DNA from 2 places in the Synechococcus sp. NOUM97013 genome. Region 2 is predicted to be linked to the other one. Evidence: riboswitches for the same ligand, from Rfam matches in the RefSeq annotation. Region 2 holds a riboswitch; the other holds the start of a gene.
What was found. Region 2 has a riboswitch for cobalamin ahead of SynNOUM97013_RS05185 (HupE/UreJ family protein). Riboswitches for the same ligand answer to the same signal wherever they lie in the genome.

Region 1: linked by a shared signal. The riboswitch ahead of SynNOUM97013_RS11215 (HupE/UreJ family protein) and the one ahead of SynNOUM97013_RS05185 (HupE/UreJ family protein) in region 2 are both predicted to bind cobalamin.

Annotation. Positions count from the first base shown of each region.
Region 1 covers NZ_CP047941.1:2,050,934-2,054,508, reverse strand. The annotation lists gene SynNOUM97013_RS11235 (class I SAM-dependent RNA methyltransferase) at 1-338, opposite strand, end outside; gene SynNOUM97013_RS11225 (hypothetical protein) at 690-980, opposite strand; gene SynNOUM97013_RS11220 (hypothetical protein) at 1,242-1,514, opposite strand; cobalamin riboswitch at 1,733-1,882, shown strand; gene SynNOUM97013_RS11215 (HupE/UreJ family protein) at 1,889-2,524, shown strand; gene SynNOUM97013_RS11210 (iron uptake porin) at 2,594-3,575, shown strand, end outside.
Region 2 covers NZ_CP047941.1:997,069-1,000,643, reverse strand. The annotation lists gene SynNOUM97013_RS05190 (Crp/Fnr family transcriptional regulator) at 13-618, opposite strand; cobalamin riboswitch at 1,230-1,377, shown strand; gene SynNOUM97013_RS05185 (HupE/UreJ family protein) at 1,497-2,021, shown strand; gene SynNOUM97013_RS05180 (hypothetical protein) at 2,347-3,507, opposite strand; gene SynNOUM97013_RS05175 (metal ABC transporter substrate-binding protein) at 3,552-3,575, opposite strand, start outside.

The sequences.
Region 1 (3,575 bases), 1.1 Mb from region 2:
TAGTGGCTGTGGTTCAGTCCAGGCGCAGTGCCGGTCACATCCACCCGGAAGGTCATGGAGGGATGGAGCCAGCGCTCCCAGTTCAGGGCCCGGCGGATGCCGTCATAGAGATCGTCTCTGCCCTGACAGGGGAAACGGGCCATCTGGCGCAGCAGCCTGAACGGCAATCGGGCCTGCAGGTGCAGCCGATAGAGGCAGGCCATGTCGGCCTGGAAGGCGGCAGCACGTCGGAGGGGTCGCACGTCATGAGCGCCAAGGGCTTGAAGCTCCTCGCAGCCAGCGTTTTCCAACCCCTGGGGCAGCACGGCGACTGCGGAGATCCGGTTTTCACGACCCAACGGCTGTGCTCCCGGTCTCCACTGCTGTCAGAATGACAGGGTCCGGTTTTCCGGACTAGGTGATCCACACCAGTGTTTCGGACAGCGGTTCGATTCCGCTCAGCTCCATTCCCCCCTCATGGGGCTGCAATGGTTTCGACGGGGCATGAGGAGGGTGACTGAAGCCTGCTCGGTGAGAGCAAACCCGTAACTGCGAACAACATCGTTCGTTTCTCCCGTCAAGCAGCCCCTGTTGCTGCCTGACCCAATAAGGGAGATGGGGTGAGGTCAGCCTTATCACCCAATTGACCCGCGGGGGCTGGAAGGCCCCCTCAAACATTCCAGGACAGGCGATCTCGGAGGTCGCCTTTTTTAGTGCTCAGGGGTCTGGGACTTCCCGGTGGACATCCCGAGGGTGTGGACATCGTCGTGGAGATCTAGTCGGGTGTTGGTCAACGCCACGTCCAGGCGATCCAGCACCATCGCCGCCATCAGCCTTTTGCTGTTCCAGGTCAGGTCGGCCAGCAACAGTCGCACCGTTGTCTCTGCCACCTCGGGGTCACCGGTGGCCAGGCCATCAAGCCATGGGCCCTCAAGCCTTTCCAGATCCGCCACACCGCGCAGAAACGTCCTCTCGACGTTGGTCGTGGCGGTTCCCAGCATGGGCTTTTGTTGGCAACGCTTCAGTTTGGCGACGGTGCTCACCACCAGTGCGTTGACTACAAATGCACCCGGTTTAGAGCTGCTTCTCGTAGGCAACACCTCGGTAGGTAAAGCTCACAACTTTTTTGACCGCCATCTGTGCCTTCAAACGATTGAGGACGTACTCCCCCCTCCTGTACTGCATCAGGTGGAAGCGTTCAGAACGTTCAGCGATCAAGGCTCTCTACCCAGAAAGCGGGATAAAAGCATCGATTCGCCGCGTCAAATCTGAAGCTCAGTGGAAGTTCTGACTGGGCTGGCGTCGGTGTCCACCGCCAGTCCGATAGATACAAAAAAAGCCCCCCGTAGGGACGCTCGAGTTTCAGGATTCCAGGGATTTTTGATTCGCCGCCGGTGGTCTGAGATCCACCGTGCAGGGTTGCTGCTGGTGATGCCCAGATGCACCGCCAACGCCTTTCCACTGCCGTGTTCGGCAATGGCTGCCTGATCAGGGCTGTAGCCAGGCCACAGCACCATGGCCAAGCGCATACCCAAGGCCAAGGCACAGGCGGACGACTTGCCAGCACCTGGCGAAAGGCAGCGGTGTCGGTTTCCTGCTCAGTGAGACCACATCAGCCAGGAACAACACAGGGCTGGCTGGTGAATGCTTTAGAGGAGCTGGTGGTGCAATTCAAACCCGACACCCCAACGAGCTCCTGATCGATCACCAATCTGGAGTTTTTGTGGGGCTGAGTAGCGCTCGATGGAGCGACCAGTAGCGTGAGCTGTCTGGTTTCAGCGGGGATCAGCCGCTGGAGGAAACGGGGAAAGAACGGTGCGAATCCGTCACTGTCCCGCAGCTGTGAAACGTCGGCTCTCCACCGATGTCAGTCAGAACGCCCGCCAGGATTCCAAACGACGCGGATCGTATGAACGCTTTGACCAAAGCCAGCCCGATGCTGAGGGCTGGTGTGATCTCCATTGCGGGATTGCTCACCCTTTCCCTGTTCAACCCGGTCCATGCCCATCACCCGTTCGGCATGGGAGACAGCACAGACCTTTCGGCTCTGCAGGGTTTGTTGAGTGGCATTGGCCACCCCCTGCTGGGTCCCGATCATCTGCTGTTTCTGCTGGCCATCGCTTTCATCGGCTTGCAACGTCCCCGAGCCTGGGTGATTCCTCTGCTGGCCGCTGGCCTGGGCGGGAGTGTTGTGTCGCAGTTCATTCCCCTGCCGGATGCCGTGGCTCCCTGGGCGGAAGCTCTGGTGTCGCTCAGCCTGGTTGTTGAGGGTTTGATGGCTCTCACCGTGGCCTCCGCCAGTTGGCTGCTGCCGTTGGTGGCCCTGCACGGTTTTCTCTTGGGCAGCACGATTGTGGGTGCCGAACCCACCCCTCTGGCGACCTATTTCCTGGGTCTGCTGATTGGCCAAGGCGCATTGCTGCTGGTGGTGACTAGCTGGTCCCAGTCCTTGCTGGAGCGCATTGGTGCCCAGGGGCAACGCCTTGGTGCCGGCATCTGGATGGGCATCGGCATGGCCTTTGCCTGGGTGGCCCTGATCGACTGATCACGAGCAGGTCGTTTCACAGCTTTTGACCTCAGAGATCACCTCTGGGGCTTTTTTTTATACCTACAAATGAAACTTTTCAAGCAACTGCTGGTTGCTCCCGCTGCCCTGGGTCTTCTGGCTCCTGTGGCCGCCGGTGCGACTGAAGTCAACGTTGCCGGTGTTGCCGACTACGCCTCGAGCTCTTCAGGGAGCAGCCTCGAGCAGGTCACCAGCATCACTCAGTTCTCTGATGTCTATCCGACGGACTGGGCTTATCAGGCTCTGAGCAACCTGATCGAGCGCTACGGCTGCGTCGCTGGCTATCCCAACGGCACCTACCGCGGCAACCGTGCGATGACCCGCTTTGAAGCGGCCGCACTGCTGAACGCTTGTCTCGACCGCGTCACCGAAGTGACCGATGAGCTGAAGCGCCTGATGAAGGAGTTCGAAAAGGAGCTCGCCATCCTCAAGGGCCGCGTGGACGGTCTGGAAGCCCGCGTTGGCGAACTGGAAGCAACCCAGTTCTCCACCACCACCAAGCTGAATGGAGCCGTCAACTTTGTTGTTGGTGCCAACACCTTCAGTGGAAGCGCCGATTTGCTGGTGGATGACAACAAGCAGATCTTCGGTGCAACTACGTTCAATTACGACCTGCAGCTGAACCTGGACACCAGCTTCACCGGGAAAGACTTGCTGCGCGCCACCTTGCGGAGCGGCAACTTTGACGGTGACTCCAACAGTTTTGGTGGAGCCGGTCCCAGCAGTTTGTCATCGCTGGAAGTGGCCTTTCAAGAGGAAGGTGGACCGAATGTTGTGGGGATTGATCGCCTCTTTTATCAAGCCCCATTCGGTGACGTCACCTTCACCGTCGGCGGCCGTGTCGGGCAGGAAGACATGCTCGCCATCTGGCCCAGTCTCTACCCCGCCAGCACAGTTTTGGATGTGCTCACCCTTGCTGGAGCACCTGGCGCATACAACAAAAATCTGGGCGCTGGTGCTGGCCTGTGGTGGCAGAAGAACGGATGGGCAATCAGTGCCAATTACGTGGCTGCCAATGGGGCGAACTCAA
Region 2 (3,575 bases):
GATTCATTGGCATCAGAGGTGCGAGAAGGGTGCCGAGTTGATCATGTCGACGGAGAAATTCATGGTGAACTCGCCGCCTGAGCAATTCATTTCATCGAGATTTCGCCACTTCGACACTTGACGGGTTGTCGTCACCCGGGTTGCACCGATGAGCTCGCCAAGACGGTCATGGGTGAGGCGAAAGGGCAGCTGGAAACAATCGCTGCAGCGCTTACCCAACCGGTTCACCAACAGAGCGAAGAGTGCATGAAGACGCTTTTCAGCTTGACCGTAATGACGAATGCGAAGCAGCTGAAGCGTCCACTCATTCACAGCATCCATCCCAACCTCCTGATCGGAGGCGGCACTGCGAGCAAGACGCAGATCCGTCAAGGCCTCCACGCAGATGCCCTCACTGCAGAGACGATCGGTACGCAACCGATCTCCTGCCTGGAGGAAAGCCAAAGTCATGCCCTCGGTGTCCTCACAGGGGCAATACACCCTGCAAAAACCCTCGTGCACTTCAAGGATGCTGCCCTGACCCGCCGATGCCGGGTCGATCAGCACGGTCTGATGCCGCGGCATGGACATCAGCGCCACGGGAGCGTCAGGCAGAAATCGGTAGGCCGAGAGGGTCATGGATGACAGGCATCCTGCTATTGAGAATCGAGTGCAACTATAGAGGGAAAACGGGGCTTGCTGCAAGCGATTCTCAGCAGCAGTTGCAATAAGCGCACAGCCAAGCCCCCCTGACAGCAACACAAACGCGTGATCTATGCATGGGCACAGGCATCTAAATGCAAGGCCTGCTGCGGGATTCGAACGACAAAGCTGCTGCAATCGCCCTGTCAAACCGCATCCACTCCCAACCCCACAACATCAAAGAATCGAAACGCTCAACAGGGCGCTTCTCGAGTGCTTCTGTCCCTGAAGACCCAATCCGCAGCCAGACGGAGAGCGTTGGTGGGCCATTCGTTCTCAACAGCGATGAGACCACCTGAGCAGCATCACCCCAGCGAAGAGCTGGGCACGCGCTGATCGCAGCAGCCCAACCAACTCCAAAACCAATCGAAGCGGTCAACATCAGGATTCTTAAGTCGTTCAAGAATCAAAAAAAAGAAAGGTGATTTCATCACCAAGACGAAGCAATTCATGAGCCGTAAATCAAAAATCCCTGGAAATCAAGACTGCAACAACGACAGCTAGTCATCGCGATAAAAAGAAAAGAAGAATTTGATGCCGAGCCATCGTGCTACAAGTGTCTGTCTGGTTTCAGCGGGGATCAGCCGCTGATGGAAACGGGGAAAGCACGGTGAAAATCCGTCACTGTCCCGCAGCTGTGATGCTCCCCCATTGGTGGAGAAAGTCAGAACGCCCGCCAGAAATACAACTCGACGAGGATCGACTTGCTCTCTTTGCATGCACCCAAGACCTTGAAAAGGGTCAGCGCCATTGCACTTCCTGTTGTGCTGGCTGCATCACTTGCCGCTCCCGCAAGCGCTCATCACCCCTTTGGCATGGGTGACAGTGCCAACCTGTCGGCTTGGCAGGGGCTGCTGAGTGGCATTGGCCATCCCCTGCTGGGCCCTGACCACCTGCTGTTTCTGGTGGCCATTGCCTTCATTGGTCTGAAGCGCCCCCTGGCCTGGGTGCTGCCCCTTCTCGCCGTGGGCCTATTCGGCAGTGTGCTGTCGCAATTCGTTCCTCTTCCTGAAGCCATCGCACCCTGGGCAGAAGCCCTGGTGTCCCTGAGTCTTGCCGCGGAGGGCCTGATTGCACTGACGGTGCTTTCCGCAGCATGGCTGCTGCCGCTGATTGCCTTGCACGGCTTCCTGCTTGGCAGCACGATTGTGGGGGCTGAAGCCACACCCCTCACCACGTATTTCCTTGGACTTCTTCTGGGGCAGGGAGCTCTGCTGCTTCTCGTCACCGCTTGGTCGAAAGGGCTAATTGAACGCTTGGGAGTCCAGGGTCAACGCCTTGGCGCCGGCATCTGGATTGGTATTGGCTTGGCGTTTTCCTGGGTCGCTCTCGTCGACTGACGATTACATCCATCCAACGGATCAGAGATCACTCAAAAGTCCTGCCAACGGGTGTTGGCAGGACTTTTTTGCGTCCGACGCGCCTTCCAAACGAAATGAATGCTGAACACTTGCACCCACACACACACCAGGGCAAGCAACCATCAAAAACCAACTTTTAAAACCGAGTCAGACAAAGCAAACTATCCTTCCAGACCCATCAAGCATCAACAAAAAACCTCGATCAACCCCATCAAGAGGTCAATCGAGGTCGCGTCTCTTTAAGCAGTCGAGTGACTTAAAAAGTCACGGGAGTTCAATCACCAAATCAAAAATATGGCGGCAATCAGAATGCAATCGTGACGCCTGTACCCACATGATGCTGGAAGCCAACGCCCCATCCTGAACCACCCTCAGTGCTGTAAACGGGTTCCCAATGAGCGAAGAGAACAACATTTTCAGCCACTGGATATTCCAACTCAATCTCACCACCCCAGTCAGTGCGCTGAGACAATCCTGAATAATCACCAGGCATGTAGAAGCGAGGACCACCGGACAGGGTGATGTTCAGAAGGTCGATGTTGAAACCAAATCCAGGCCACAGGTCGGTGTAGTTCCCGATGTAGGTGCCATCCGATTCCCAGCCCGTGCGGTTTTCAACCGACACAAAAACACCGTCAATCACATCCTGAAGACCATCACCCAGAGCGAAATTCACATCGCCATCGCCAAAGGCGTAGACCACCTTGGCACCCACCTCATTTTTCAGACCAGTGCCGAAATCCTCGCCTTCGCCAGTGACGTAGTAAGGCATCCAGGCGAGGGATAACTCCAAGCGGTCGTTGGGTTGGTATCGGGCTTGGAGATACCCCTTGATGTCCGTGCGACGGAATGGAGCCCCTGATCCATGGCCATGGCCTGCATGACCCGCGTGGTCGTCATGGCCATCGTCGTGATCCTCGTGATCATCATGCTCTTCCGCATGATCTTCATGCTCGTCGTGATCCTCGTGGCCTTCGTGATCACCATGTTCTTCCGCATGGTCTTCATGCTCGTCGTGATCGTCGTGGTCGCCATGATCGCCCGCATGTTCCTCATGCTCCTCGTGATCATCGTGGCCTTCGTGTTCATCACTGCCTTCGTGAGCATCGTGATCGCCGGACTCCACGTGAACACGGCCATAGAAATGTTCCGCTTCTCCCCAGACAAGCGCAGGGCCAAGAGACGCTTCAATGGCGAAACTTCCCTCATTGGGAAGCCCCCACTCCAAAACAACACCGAATTGCCCATCGATGGCGTAATGCTCAGGGTGCCCCTCCAGATTGTTCTCAAAACCTCCATGCCCCTCGATCGTCATCACAGGAATGGCACGAAACTCTCCGGGAGGCAAAGGCTCTTCGCCGCCGGCGGAACCATGAGCACGAACCTGCTGGAGAGCTGAATCTCCGGCTGCAAGCAGGGCCAAAAAAGAGGCAGCTTTCAGCAACTTGAACTTGAAGCTGTTCATCACAAAAGAGGGGGAGAAGTGGTGGGTTTAAAAGTGCTCTTTAGTCAGCGAATCGCAGACCAGCGCTG